DNA from 3 places in the Lysinibacillus sp. NPDC093197 genome. Region 3 is predicted to be linked to each of the others. Evidence: riboswitches for the same ligand, from Rfam matches in the RefSeq annotation. Region 3 holds a riboswitch; each other region holds the start of a gene.
The links. A riboswitch is a leader RNA that binds a small molecule or an ion and turns the genes downstream of it on or off. The one in region 3 is predicted to bind S-adenosylmethionine.
Positions count from the first base shown of each region.

Region 1: linked by a shared signal. The riboswitch ahead of ACIP9G_RS12760 (methionine ABC transporter ATP-binding protein) and the one ahead of ACIP9G_RS22065 (bifunctional homocysteine S-methyltransferase/methylenetetrahydrofolate reductase) in region 3 are both predicted to bind S-adenosylmethionine.
Region 2: linked by a shared signal. The riboswitch ahead of metA (homoserine O-acetyltransferase MetA) and the one ahead of ACIP9G_RS22065 (bifunctional homocysteine S-methyltransferase/methylenetetrahydrofolate reductase) in region 3 are both predicted to bind S-adenosylmethionine.

Region 1 is NZ_JBIVOH010000004.1:76,877-81,662, forward strand. Features, by position in the region: gene ACIP9G_RS12750 (MetQ/NlpA family ABC transporter substrate-binding protein) at 1-732, opposite strand, end outside; gene ACIP9G_RS12755 (methionine ABC transporter permease) at 795-1,463, opposite strand; gene ACIP9G_RS12760 (methionine ABC transporter ATP-binding protein) at 1,453-2,481, opposite strand; SAM riboswitch class I at 2,566-2,670, opposite strand; gene ACIP9G_RS12765 (thioredoxin family protein) at 2,726-3,037, opposite strand; gene ACIP9G_RS12770 (toprim domain-containing protein) at 3,051-3,392, opposite strand; gene gcvH (glycine cleavage system protein GcvH) at 3,652-4,032, opposite strand; gene ACIP9G_RS12780 (arsenate reductase family protein) at 4,114-4,467, opposite strand.
Region 2 is NZ_JBIVOH010000001.1:142,867-147,652, reverse strand. Features, by position in the region: gene ACIP9G_RS00740 (Ger(x)C family spore germination protein) at 1-652, shown strand, start outside; gene ACIP9G_RS00735 (hypothetical protein) at 663-896, shown strand; gene ACIP9G_RS00730 (GerAB/ArcD/ProY family transporter) at 924-2,210, shown strand; gene metA (homoserine O-acetyltransferase MetA) at 2,299-3,234, opposite strand; SAM riboswitch class I at 3,340-3,449, opposite strand; gene ACIP9G_RS00720 (nucleotide excision repair endonuclease) at 3,766-4,137, shown strand; gene panF (sodium/pantothenate symporter) at 4,242-4,786, opposite strand, start outside.
Region 3 is NZ_JBIVOH010000013.1:55,795-60,580, forward strand. Features, by position in the region: gene ACIP9G_RS22055 (protoglobin domain-containing protein) at 1-162, shown strand, start outside; gene hemG (protoporphyrinogen oxidase) at 469-1,857, shown strand; SAM riboswitch class I at 1,983-2,082, shown strand; gene ACIP9G_RS22065 (bifunctional homocysteine S-methyltransferase/methylenetetrahydrofolate reductase) at 2,173-4,020, shown strand; gene metH (methionine synthase) at 4,013-4,786, shown strand, end outside.

The DNA of each region.
Region 1 (4,786 bases), on a different contig from region 3:
AACATATGGAGATTCTTTATCTTCAAGCTCAATTGCATCATCAATTGGGTTTAGGCCGTTATCAATTGCATAGTTAGAGTTGATAAGAACAGCATCGCCTTCTTCGTTTTCAAACATTTGAACAAGTAATTCTGGTGCAGTATTTGCATCGAATTTAAAGTCTTTCGGATTATCAACGATATCTTTAATTTCTGCTGCTGTTTTGTCGATACCATCTTTTAATTTAATTAAGCCTTTTGCTTCTAATAATGACAGCATACGGCCATGGTCTGAAACTGAGTTCGATAATAAAATTGTTGCACCTTTAGGAAGGTCTTCAAGAGATTTATATTTTTTAGAGTAAATACCGATTGGCTCGATATGTACGCCGCCAGCATTTACGAAATCATAGCCATTATCTTTAATTTGTTGTTCTAGATAAGGGATATGTTGGAAATAGTTTGCTTCGATTTCACCAGACTCTAAATCTTGGTTAGGTAGTACATAATCTTGGTAAGGTTCGATTTCTAAATCAATACCTTCTTTAGCTAAAATCGGTTTTGCTTGTTCTAAAATAACTGCGTGTGGTGTGTTAGAAGCACCAATTTTTAATGTTACTTTTTCTTCAGTTTTTGCACTGTCGTCTGCTTTATCTCCAGATGTTGAACCTGCTTCGTCTTTGTTACCAGCACCACAAGCTGCTAAAGCTAGTACAAGTACTGATAAAAATAATCCTGCTAATAACTTCTTCATTTGTATACACTCCCTTTATTTGTTCAAACAATATGTTAGCGGTAAAAACCGGGTTAACCTTTTTAACGTTTGTCTGTTTTCGTTGTAATCATATCGCCAATCCATTGAATGATAAATACGACTACTAAGATCAAAATAGTTGCCATTAATGTCACATCTTGGCGATTACGTTGGAAGCCATCTAAAAAGGCTAAGTTTCCTAGGCCGCCAGCACCAATAATTCCAGCCATTGCCGTATACCCAACGAGTGCTACAGCCGTTACGGTAATTCCAGAAATAAGTGCCGGTAATGATTCTGGAATTAGTACTTTCCAAATAATTGTGGACGTTTTAGCACCCATCGAGCGTGCCGCTTCAATAACGCCTTTATCAATTTCTCGTAATGCAATTAATACCATTCGTGCATAGAATGGTGCAGCACCGATAATTAGTGCGGGTAGCGCTGCATTTGCTCCTCGAATTGTCCCAAGTAAAAACTTCGTAAATGGTATTAGTAAAATAATTAACACGATAAATGGTATCGAACGGAATATATTAACGACCGATCCTGTTAAAAAGTTAACGATTTTATTAGCCCATAATTGGTTTGGACTCGTTAAAAAGAGGATTATGCCAATGGCTAAACCAAGTATAAATGTTACGACTGTTGAAAGAGTGGTCATATAAAGTGTTTCATATGTGGCTGTCCACATTTTTTCCCAGTCGACATTCGGAAAGAGACTAGTTAGCATTTGCAATCACCTCCGTTTGTACTTCAACTGTATTTAAATAATTTAGTGCAGCTGCTACATTTGTATCCGTGCCATCAATTTGCACTATAAGAGTACCGTATGCGCCATTTTTAGTTTGTGAGATATTGCCATGGACAATACTAATCTCCACATCAAACTGTTTTACTAAATGCGATATAACAGGTTGCTCTGTTTTTTCACCAACAAAAACAAGCTTAACAAGGTGTCCCGTTGGATAATTTACTCTAAGCTGTGCAACTGTCTCCTGGGTTTCCTTCGTATCGGTAATTTGCGAAACGAATTTTTTAGTAATCGCCGCTTGTGGTGCTTGGAACACTTGTAATACTTCACCACGCTCCACAATTTCTCCAGCTTCCATTACCGCTACACGATGACAGATTTTGCGGATAACATGCATTTCATGGGTAATTAATACAATCGTTAAACCTAATCGTTCGTTAATGTCGACAAGCAAATCAAGAATTGCATCTGTTGTTTCTGGATCTAGTGCCGATGTAGCTTCATCACATAACAACACTTCAGGATTATTAGCAAGTGCTCGTGCGATACCAACGCGTTGCTTTTGACCGCCTGATAGCTGTGATGGATACGCCTTGTCACGTCCTTCTAAACCAACAAGTGCAATCAGTTCTTTCACACGTGCGTCTCGCTCACTCTTAGCTATACCTGCAATTTCAAGTGGAAAAGCGATATTTTCAGCAACAGTTCTTGACCAAAGTAAGTTAAAATGTTGGAAAATCATACTTACTTTTTGTCTAGCATCACGCAACTTTTGGCCCTTAATAGATGAAAATTCTTGATTGTTCACCTTCACCGTACCTGTTGTCGGCTTTTCTAAACCGTTTAATAAACGAATCATCGTACTTTTACCAGCGCCACTATAGCCGATAATGCCAAAAATCTCACCTTTGTTAATCGTAAGATTGACATCTTTAACAGCAGTTAATTCGCCATTTGCGGTTTTGTATTTCTTCGTAATATTTTGAAGCTGTATCATAGCGAATACTCCTTTTCTCATATAGAAAACCCCTTCACTCATAGACAAGTAGAAGGGGTCACGTATTTTATACGCTAAACCGTTCTCTCATCTTTCAAAGAAAAATCTTTGAGTGATTTGGCACCTTTTCACATATGTGATGGTTGCCGGGCTTCATAGGGCACTTCCCTCCGCCGCTCTTTATAAGAGTTCGATATATTTAATAGTTTTTAATATAGTTGTTACTTTACCATGCTAGCAAAGTTCAGTCAATTGGTTTTTTTAACAATTCGTATAAAAACGGTACGGATTGAAATGCATAAACCTTCTCTATAACTTTTCCTCCATCGCTAACGAGTAAACAAGGTACACTTTCAATTTGAAAATCATAAGCTATTTGCTCTAAAAAATTTATATTTGCCTTACCTAATTTCAACTGTGGCAGTAACTGTTCTATGATATCCATCATTTTAGATGCAACTGCACAAGTTCCGCACATCGGTGTATATAAATAAAAGGCAGTTTTTTCACCAGATTTTACAGCCGTTTCCCACTGCTCTTTTGACCATTCTTCCATTTTTCACGCAACCTTACAAAATATATTCATTATGGATGGAAAAATGCGCGCGCAATAAAATCATCGCAAGCACTTTCCTCGGTGTAGTTTCTACTTCTTTATAAGTAGGCATTGTTCGCAAATGCTCCGCCTCAGGAAAATGTCTGTCCATTAATGCTCGTAGTTTATCTCCTGATGCATCTGCATCAAAAAATGTATATAGCTCACAGCCCTCATATGGGTCGAGTAATTCTTCTAATTGATGCACACCAATTGTACCATTTGTACAAAGTATTGTAACATCTTCACTCAAAATAGGTTCTATTTGAAGCTTATCCGAACGGCCTTCCACGATTAAACATTTCCCTTCGAACATCACGCCACCCCCATTTAGACAGTTATCTACTACAACAATTCATCGCCATTACCAGATTCCACACGATGCATAAATCTACATGTTAACAATCATTTTCACATGTCGCTTTACAATTTGGACAACATTTTATGGTGAGTCACTGTACTATCGTTTACTTGCAGAGTCAAGCTTTGTACACATCAAATTACTTACTAATACCTCGTGCTATATAATAAAAAACGCCGGTGTGTATGCCGACGTTTTTCTATTATAGGCTTGTTTATTCTGCAATCATTTCTTCGTATTGTTCTGCAGTCATAAGACTTTCAATCTCTGAAGCATCTGCAGGCTCTACAACGATCATCCATGCTTTTTCATATGGTGATTCGTTTACGAATTCAGGGCTATCTTCTAAATCTGCATTTACTTCAACTACAGTACCTGAAATTGGTGCGTATAATTCAGAAACAGTTTTTACTGATTCTACGCTTCCAAATGGATCATCTGTTTTAATTTCGTCGCCAACTTGTGGAAGCTCAACGAAAACGATATCTCCTAATTCAGATTGTGCGAAATGTGAAATACCGATACGTACTTTACCATTTTCTAATTTTACCCATTCGTGTTCTTCAGAGTAACGTAAGTCTTTAGGTGTGCTCATGCCAAAAACCCCTCCATAAATATGTAATATATTCACTTTCAGTGTGCCATACTTCTTTCATAAAAACAAGGATTAAAGCTGTTATTTCCACGCTTGTTCAAAATCTGATTCCTTAAAACCTAACGTTACTTTTTTTCCATCAGTAACAATTGGTCGCTTAATTAGCATACCGTCAGAAGCAAGTAGTGTGAGCTGTTCATCTTCGGGCATTTCCGCCAGTTTATCCTTCAACCCAAGTTCACGATATTTCATGCCAGATGTATTGAAAAATTTCTTCAGAGGCTGTCCGCTAGCTTGCCAATAACTCTTTATTTGCTCTTTCGTAGGTGGTTGTTCAACAATGTGTACCTCTTCGTATGAAACGCCATTGTCGTTTAACCACTTCTGTGCTTTTTTACAAGTTGTACATTTAGGGTAATGGATAAATTGAATCATATTTATAGGCTCCTCTACTATCATTTCCTGTAGTATACCATCATAACTAGTATGAGCCAAAACGAAACATTTATAGGCTAGTTACGCAAGATAAATTAGTAATGTCGAATGTGGCTACCGCCATTGATTTTCGCTACGGGCGGAAGGTCTGACCAGCATGGAAATTGTTTGAGTGCCTGCCACTTTAGCTTAGATACATTGCATCGTATCGGCTCCTATTTCGTAAAAATCCACTGCGCTTTCCGCGGGCACAGTGTAAGCCGCAACCCTCGCTAGCGCGCGGTTTGTTTCGTCTTACATTCTGTGCTGTTCCCGCAGG
Region 2 (4,786 bases), on a different contig from region 3:
CCTTAGTAGCAAAGAAAAAAGTGCTGTTTTAACAGCAGTTGAAATACAAGGTGATACTAAATTAGGAATAGACCAAACAAATGTCGAAAGAATTAAAACACCTGTTATTTTAAAATATGCTGGTATAGCGGTTTTTAAAGAAGATAGATTGGAAGGAATGTTATCAGAAGAGGAAAGCATTTCCTTTAATTTCTTAAATAATAAAATCGGTAGTACGATCGTAGTACTCGCCTGCCCAAACAAGGGAGACTTATCTACCGAGATTACACAATCGAAAGCGAAAATTAAAGGAGCTTTTGAAAAAGGGGTTCCTAAAATTTCTATCAAAATTGATGTAACCCAAAATATAGGCGAAGTAAATTGCGCAATTAATTTAACACAAAACAAAACCATTCGTTACATTAATAAAAAGACAGCAGAACAAATAAAAGAACAAACGAAAAAAACGCTCGATATAATTCAAAAAAATTACAAGTTGGATATATTAGGATTTGGAGAAGCACTCAATCGGGAAGATCCGAAAAAATGGAAAGAAATTCAAAAAGAATGGTCTACAATATATCCTGAGGTAGCTGTCGACATCAAAGTCAATATCATTACCCAAGGATTAGGCACGATTCAAAATTCATTATTGTACAGTTCAAAGGAGTAGTAGCCCAACTATGTTTATTACAATTGTTTTATTGTTTGCTTCTTTGATCATTGCCTTTAGTGTCATTCCCTCTTTAATGAAAAAGGGCGAAAAAAAAACCATTATCGTCTTTTCTATCATATTAACGATTGGTACTGCACTAAATATCGCCATTGGCTTAAAGAAGAACATTCCCAGTCCTTTAGATTTCATTACATTTATTTTTACGCCTATTAGAAAATTATTACTCACACTTTTTCAATAAGAAAATGAAATGAGAGGGTAGTGTACGATGGAAAAACAACTCATTAGCGCCAGACAATTTACAGTCATTACCCTTCTCTATTCAATTGGGACAGCCATATTAATTGTGCCGGCAAGTATTACAAAAGAACTTAAACAGGATGCTTGGATGGGTGCGGCTATTGGTGTACTTTTAAGCTTTTTATTAGTAAAGCTATTTGTTTCCTTAGGAAATCAAACCCCAAACCTTACATTTGTAGAAGCAAACGGAAAAATTTTCGGTAAATTCATCGGTGTATTGACATCACTTTGTTTTATGTCTTTGACCTTCTTTTCAGCAGGCGAATTACTATATTTTATCGGGATTTTTATGCAAACCGAAGTGATGCCTGAAACTCCTACTCTGTCCTTTGCTGTATTATTTACAATTATTATCGTTTTCGCCTCGTATTTAGGGATTGAAGTTTTTGCTCGTTCGGTGGAAATATTGTTTCCGATATTTTTATTAATTTTTATTATTTTTATTACTTGTATTTCCCCACAAATCAATATTGAAAATATAATGCCAGTCTATGAAACAGAACCAAAATCATTATTAGTCGGTGTACTTACCTTTATGAGTCTTTTTTCATTCCCGCTTGTTGTGTTGCTTATGTTTTTCCCTTCTGCAGTCAATGTGACAAAATCGGCTCAAAAAGGATTTTATATCGGCACACTGTTTGGAGGAATCGTATTAATCCTCATTATTGCCCTTTCAACACTCGTTCTTGGTCCGACTAATACATCAAGTAAAACATTTCCAAGCTATGCGCTCGCTCAAAGAATTTCAATAGGCAATTTTTTTCAGCGTGTTGAAATTATTATGGCTGTTATGTGGATTATATCTATTTATATCCGAACTTTTATTTATTTTCATGCAACGGTAATTGGCTTAGGACAAATACTGAAAATAAAAGATCCTCGGCCACTCATTTTACCACTCGGGATGTGTATGATTGCACTGGCTCAAATTGCTCATCCAAATATTGTGCATTCAAATAATTATAATCAGAAGATTTGGCCATTGTATTCGTCGGTTTTAGCCGTTTTATTACCATTGTTCTTACTAGTAGTCGCTAAAATTCGAAAAATTAAAAAGGCTGAAACCGAACAAAGCACCACAGATAAACAGCAAGATTCGAAGGCACAACAGGAGCCAAAAGAACAACAAGATTCAAATGCACAGCAAGACCCGAAGGCACAACAGGAGCCAAAAGAACAACAAGATTCAAAAACACAACAAGATTCGAAGACACAGCAAGAGCCAAACAAACCAAACTCAACCGAATCTCAATAAGGTAAAACAAAAACCTCCATTTCTCACTTTTTACAATTGAGAAATGGAGGTTTTTTATAACTGTATAATGTCAGTTAATAGTTTTGAATTAAATATGGTATTCAATTTCATCAACAAAGTCCCATTCGTACGGTGTTTCTTGGTATACATAATAGTTGAGCCAATTCGAAAATAGTAAATGCGTATGTGCTCGCCAAGTATTAATCGGCTCATTAGAAGGATCATTATGCGGGAAATAGTTAACAGGAATTGCAATATCAATTCCTTTTTCAACATCACGGTAATATTCATCAGCTAATGTTGTCGCGTCGTATTCTAAGTGACCTGTAATCATTATGTTCTTATTATCCTTTGACTGCACGATAAAGACGCCAGCATCTTCTGAATAGGACAGTAAACGTAAATCTGGGTGCTTACGTACTTCATCAATGGAAACCGATGTATAGCGTGAATGTGGCGCTGTAAATAAGTCACTAAAGCCACGCACTAGATCGACTGTTAAATCGGTAATGACATGTGAATATACACCAGAACATTTTTCCGGCAGTTCAAATTTACCGATACCGTAATGGTGATACAGTGCAGCTTGTGCACCCCAACATATATGCATTACGGACGTAACATTTTTCACAGACCAATCCATTATTTCTGAGATTTCTTCCCAATAATTCACTTCTTCAAATGCCATTTTTTCAACAGGTGCCCCTGTAATAATCATACCGTCAAAGCGACGATGGCGAATCTCTTTAAACGTCGAATAAAATAGCTGTAAATGTGATTTACTAACATTTTTTGATTCATGTGTTGCTGTATTTAAAAATGTAATATTTACTTGTAATGGTGTATTACCGAGTAATCGCAATAATTGTAGCTCTGTCTTTTCTTTTTCTGGCATTAAATTAAAAATTAAAATATTTAAAGGACGAATTTGTTGCGTTTTGGCGCGGTCTTCTTCCATTACGAATATTTTTTCCCCACGTAAATGTTCTCCAGCTGGTAAGTTTTTCGGAATATTAATAGGCATGTTGCATTCCCCTTTTCGTTAATTTTTTCTCTCTATCTAAATAAAATTAAAAAAATCCCCCTCATTCCTTTAGAGCAAGAATGAGAAGGATAATTATCACGTTCACTCTTATCTCTCAAAGGAAAAATCCTTTGGTGGAATTAGCACCTTTCTAACATTGTTAGAGGTTGCTGAAGCGTCATCGGGCCAAATCCCTCAGCTTCTCTTGATAAGATTATTTAATTAAAAAGAATTGTATCATGAACGATTAAGAATTTCAATAATACATAGAATATTTAGTATTTAAATGAATGGAAGCATATTTTTTGTTAAACACTATTATTAATTCTACCGAAAGCTTTTTGTAAGTTACGTAAATACGGCTTAAAGTTTTACCATCTATTAGCCTAAGTAGATGACAAACAAATGACAATTTACAGCCGATTACAGCAAAGTGGTGTAAATAGATTTTTGTACAAATAAATCGTAATGGTAATCAAAGAGGTATTATGTTAACATATACCTTTAGTAACAGAGAGGAACGTGAATATTTTGATTAAAATTGAACTCCCAAAACCAGACTTAGTAATTCGTCAACGTGAGCAAGTATTAAAACCTGGGGAAGTAGAAATCCCGCCATTCCATGGTTTTATTGATTTCCATAAAATCACTCGCGAAAAAGGTGGCATTTTCTTATTCTACAACGAAAAAAACGAGCTATTGTTTGTAGGGAAAGCGCGTAAAATTCGTCAACGCATTAAAAAACATTTTGAAGATAATGTATCACCTATGAAAAAGTACCGTGATGAAATTTTCAAAATTGAAGTATATGAAATTGATGATCCAATGGAACGTGAAATTTACGAAACATATGCAATTAACACATTCCGTGCAAAATATAATCTTGAAAAAGTATTTTATTAAAAAAATGCCGTTAGCATGTAACATGCTAGCGGTTTTTCTTTTCTTTTTACCTTCAAAAATGAAAAATACCCTGAGAGCTTTGTCCTCCCAAGGTATTTTGCTATTTAAATAAATACTTTTTCATCTTTAAATTTATTAGCTGTTAGGTAACTTACGATGACAAAAATAATGAATGAAGCCACTATTGGGATTGTCACTGTATGCATGCCAAAGATTGACGGATAAAAACGATCAATCACAATATATAACGTCATGCCCGTAATCATGGAAGCAATTGCGCCGTATTTATTAGCCTTTTTCCAATATAAGCCTAGAACAACTGACCAAATAAAGACCGCTTCTAGTCCGCCAAATGCAAATAAATTGAGCCACACAAGTAAGTCTGGTGGATTTAACGCAAATACAACGACCGCCAAACCAATTACTGTAGTTACGATGAAGCTTGCTCGCTTAATTTCTCCATCGTTGGCAGTTGGCTTCACGTAGTTTAAATAAATATCCTTCACAACTGTTGAACTAACTAACATAAGCAACGCATTAACTGTAGACATCGTTGCTGCCATTGGTGCTGCTAAAACAATACCCGCTAAAAATGGCGGTAAAACTTTTAACGTAAGTAGTGGCATTACCTTATCGCCAATTTCAATGC
Region 3 (4,786 bases):
AACAAAATTTTAGATGCTATGACACAAGCTAAGTGTCAAAATGATCGCATGGAAAAAGAAGTGCTCGCTGTGGCTGAGATTCTTAATGAGCTTGGACTTGCATTTAATGAAGTTACAAATTCAGCAGATAAATTAGCGAATGTTGCCCAAAACTTAAACTAATTTAATGATTTTATAAAATGGGGCTTAAATGTCCTCTAAATAACAAATTAATTTACAATCCGCTTTGCTTTCCGCAGGTAGGATAGGAGCTTTATCGTCTTTGTGCTCTTGCCCTCCTTTACGGAAAACGAAGTGGATTTTTATTAAGGGTGCCAGGCACTCAAACAATTTACCCGTAGCGCAATCAACGGCTATTTATTTTTTGATTGCTTCATTTTTGCTAAATTTGTAATGGGTTGAACGTAAATGTTTGCAAAAACAGTTTATACTAATAGGAGATAAATAAAGAAATTAGGGGCGATCTTCATGGAAACAATAGTTGTATTGGGTGGCGGGATTACAGGTTTATGTACGATGCATTATCTACAACGTCAAGTATTGGAGAAAAAAATAGATGTAAACCTAGTACTTGTTGAAAAAAATGCATACTTAGGTGGAAAGCTATACTCCGCATATGACCATGGTTTTATAATGGAAACGGGCGCTGATTCAATTGTAGCTCGTCATAAAGGTGTTATGGAGCTAGTACAGGAGCTTAACTTTGAACAGGAGCTAGTGTACAACGAAACAGGTGTATCTTATATCTATACAAACGACGAATTACATGCAATACCAGCTGATTCAACATTCGGTATTCCTATGAGTTTAGCATCTCTGGAAGCAAGTACGCTTGTATCAGAAGCTGGTAAGCAAATCGCATTACAGGACTTAACGATGCCGAATAAAGGTTTTACGAAAGAAAGCTCAATAGGCGAGTTTTTAACGTATTACTTAGGTGAAGAGCTTGTGCAAAATCAAATAGCGCCAGTATTAGCAGGAGTATATTCTGGTGACCTACATCAACTTTCGATTGCTTCTACATTGCCGTACTTAATCGATTATAAAAATGAATACGGTAGCATCATCAAGGGGTTTGATGCAAATCGCGAACAATTTATGAAAGCTTCCAATAAAAAGTTTATTTCGTTTAAAAAAGGCTTATCATCTCTAATTGACCGCCTTGATGAAACGTTAACAGAAGTAGAAATTATTAAAGGTGTAGCAACAACAAGTGTAAAGAAACATGAAGGGCAATATACAATTACATTAGCAAATAGTAGAAAGATTGAGGCTAATCACGTTGTTCTAGCGTTGCCCAATGAAGCGGTGCAAAGCTTATTACAGGACCCATCGTTAGATCATTATTTTAAGGAATTTACTACAGCTTCTGCAATAACAATTTACTTAGGTTTTGATGTACCGGATGCAGTGCTACCAGCAGATGGAACGGGTTTTATTGTGTCACATAATTCAAATGTCCAATGCAATGCAGCAACTTGGACAAGTCGAAAATGGAAGCATACATCTGCTAATAGTAAATTGCTTGTACGACTCTTTTATAAGAGCATCAATCCTGCGTATGAAAAATTATGTAAGATGACAGATGAAGAACTAGCTGCTGTCGCATTAGACGATGTAAAGAAAAGTTTAGGGATTGATGAAAAGCCAACTGTAGTTAATGTTGCGAAATGGATTGATCAAATGCCAAAATACGATTTAGCACATCATGAGGCATTGAAGGGCTTAACAGCTGAGCTTGCAGAAAGGTATCCAAATTTATCGATTGCAGGCTGTTCTTATTTCGGAGTAGGCATTGGTGCTTGTATTCAAAATGGTAAAAAAATAGGCGAAGAGCTTGGAGAAAAACTAGTATAACCGTAAAACAAATGCGGAAATTTGATATTTTTCTGGAGAAATCTCCTTTGTTAAGTGAAATAGTCTTGACTCTATCGCCTGTAAACGATATGATTCTTTTAATTATTTGAAAAATTCATACTACATTCTTATCGAGAGAAGCCGAGGGACTGGCCCTATGAAGCTTCAGCAACCAACTAATGTCAGGTGCTAAATCCAGAAGACCTTTTTGGTCGAAGATGAGAAGGAAAAACAATTACGATTCGTTAAAGCCTTCTTTTTTTAAAAGAAGGCTTTTTATATTTTTGGATACAAGGAAAGTGAGGGTTACGTTTTATGGGATTGCTAGAAAAGTTAAAATCACATGTATTAACTGCAGATGGTGCTATTGGTACTGTATTATATGGCTACGGCTTGGAGTACTGCCATGAAGAAATGAATGTACAGAGACCGAAGTTAATTGAAAAAATCCATAAAGAATATATTGCTGCTGGTGCAGATGTGATTCAGACAAATACTTACGGTGCTAATGCGATTAAATTAGCACGCTACGGTTTAGAATCGCGAGTTCAGCAGTTTAATGAAGCTGCAATCACGATTGCGAAACGTGCAGCAGCAGATGGCGGACAATTTGTGTTAGGCACAATTGGAGGCATCCGTGGTATTCGTAAAAGTGATGCAACGTTAGAGGAAATTTTATCGACAGTTGAAGAGCAAGCAAATGTGTTACTTGCAGGCAATCCAGATGGCCTTTTACTTGAAACGTATTATGATTTCGAAGAGTTAAGCGCAACGTTGAAAATGTTACGTGCCAAAACAAAGCTACCAATTATTGCGCAGGTGTCGATGCATGAACCGGGCGTGTTACAAAATGGAATGGCATTAAATCAAGCATTGCACGAGTTAGAGGCTCTTGGTGCAGATGTAGTAGGCGTAAATTGTCGTTTAGGACCGCATCATACAATTCAAGCATTTGAAGGAGTTGAGCTTCCTGAAAAAGCATTTATGTCTGCATATCCAAATGCATCCTTGCTAGATTTAGAGGATGGGCGTGTCGTATATGAGTCAGAAGCTGATTATTTTGGTCGTGCCGCAGTTGCACTGGTTGACCAAGGTGTTCGTTTAATCGGTGGGTGCTGTGGTACAACACCAAAGCACATAGCAGCAGCGAAAAAATATTTAGAAGAGTTAACACCTATTGAAGAAAAGTTAGCAAAGCCTGAAAAAGTACAGGTTGTACGTGAAGCAGAGCCTGCGACGTATGAGCCATTGCACGCGAAGGTAAAGCGCGAGCGTTCGGTTATCGTGGAGTTAGACACACCGAGGCATTTAGAAATTGACGGCTTTATTCAAGGTGCGAAAAAATTATATGAAGCAGGCGCTGATGTAGTGATGATGGCAGATAATTCACTTGCATCGCCCCGCATTAGTAATGTGGCAATGGGTGCGTTATTGAAGGAAACGCACGGTGTCCGACCGTTAACGCATATAACGTGCCGTGATCGTAATTTAATTGGATTACAGTCACATTTAATGGGCTTAAATGCACTTGGCATTCATGATATTTTAGCGGTTACTGGAGATCCGACTAAGGTAGGTGATTTCCCAGGTGCCACAAGCGTTTATGATGTATCTTCTATGGAGCTAATCCAGCTGATTAAACAGTTAAATGACGGTATTTCATTTTCCGGAAAGCCACTTCGTAAAAAGGCAAACTTCTCTGTAGCGGCAGCATTTAACCCAAATGTACGTGTACTAGACCGAGCAGTAGCTCGACTAGAGAAAAAAATAGAGCATGGTGCGGATTACTTTATTTCTCAACCAGTTTATACGAAAGAAAAAATCATTGAAATTTATGAGGCAACAAAGCATTTAGATGCACCAATTTATATTGGTATTATGCCAGTAACGAGCTATAAGAGCGCTGAGTTTTTACACCATGAAGTACCAGGTATCAAACTATCTGACGATGCACTGTCACGCATGAAGGCATGTGGTGAAGATAAGGAACGTTCAACATTAGAAGGGATTGCAATTGCTAAAGAGTTAGTAGAAGTAGCTGCAGAGTATTTCAATGGTATTTACTTAATTACACCGTTTTTACGCTATGATATGACGCTAGAGTTAATGAAATTTATTGAGCAATTGGATGAACAGAAAAAAGGGGTAAGTATAGATGGCTAAGCATTTGATTGAAGAGCAACTAGAGAAACGAATATTAATTCTGGATGGCGCAATGGGTACAATGCTTCAAAATGAAAACTTATCAGCAGAAGATTTTGGTGGCGAGGAGCTTGATGGTTGTAACGAGAATCTTGTATTAACTAGACCTGATGTGCTTGAAAAAGTTCACCGTAAATATTTAGAGGCTGGTGCGGATATTATTTGTACAAATACGTTTGGAGGTACGCCTCTCGTATTAAATGAATATAGCCTTGGGTCTAAGGCAGAAGAAATTAATAAGCGTGCAGTAGAAATTGCGCGCAAAGTAGTGGATGAGTTTTCTACTCCAGAGTGGCCCCGTTTTGTTGCGGGAGCAATGGGTCCAACGACCAAAACATTATCAGTAACTGGCGGTATTACCTTTGATGAACTTGAAGAAAACTTTTATGTACAGGCAAAGGCACTAATCGAAGCGGGCTCAGACGTACTGCTTCTTGAAACAAGTCAGGATATGCTAAATGTAAAAGCGGGGACACTGGGGGTATCACGTGCGTTTGAGGAAACTGGAAAAGAACTACCTGTTATGATTTCAGGCACGATTGAGCCAATGGGCACAACGCTAGCAGGGCAAACGATTGATGCCTTTTACATATCAATTGAGCATATTAAGCCGTTATCTGTCGGCTTAAACTGTGCGACAGGTCCAGAGTTTATGACAGATCATATTCGTTCGTTAGCGGAGCTTTCTACCGGCTATATTAGCTGTTATCCAAATGCTGGTTTGCCA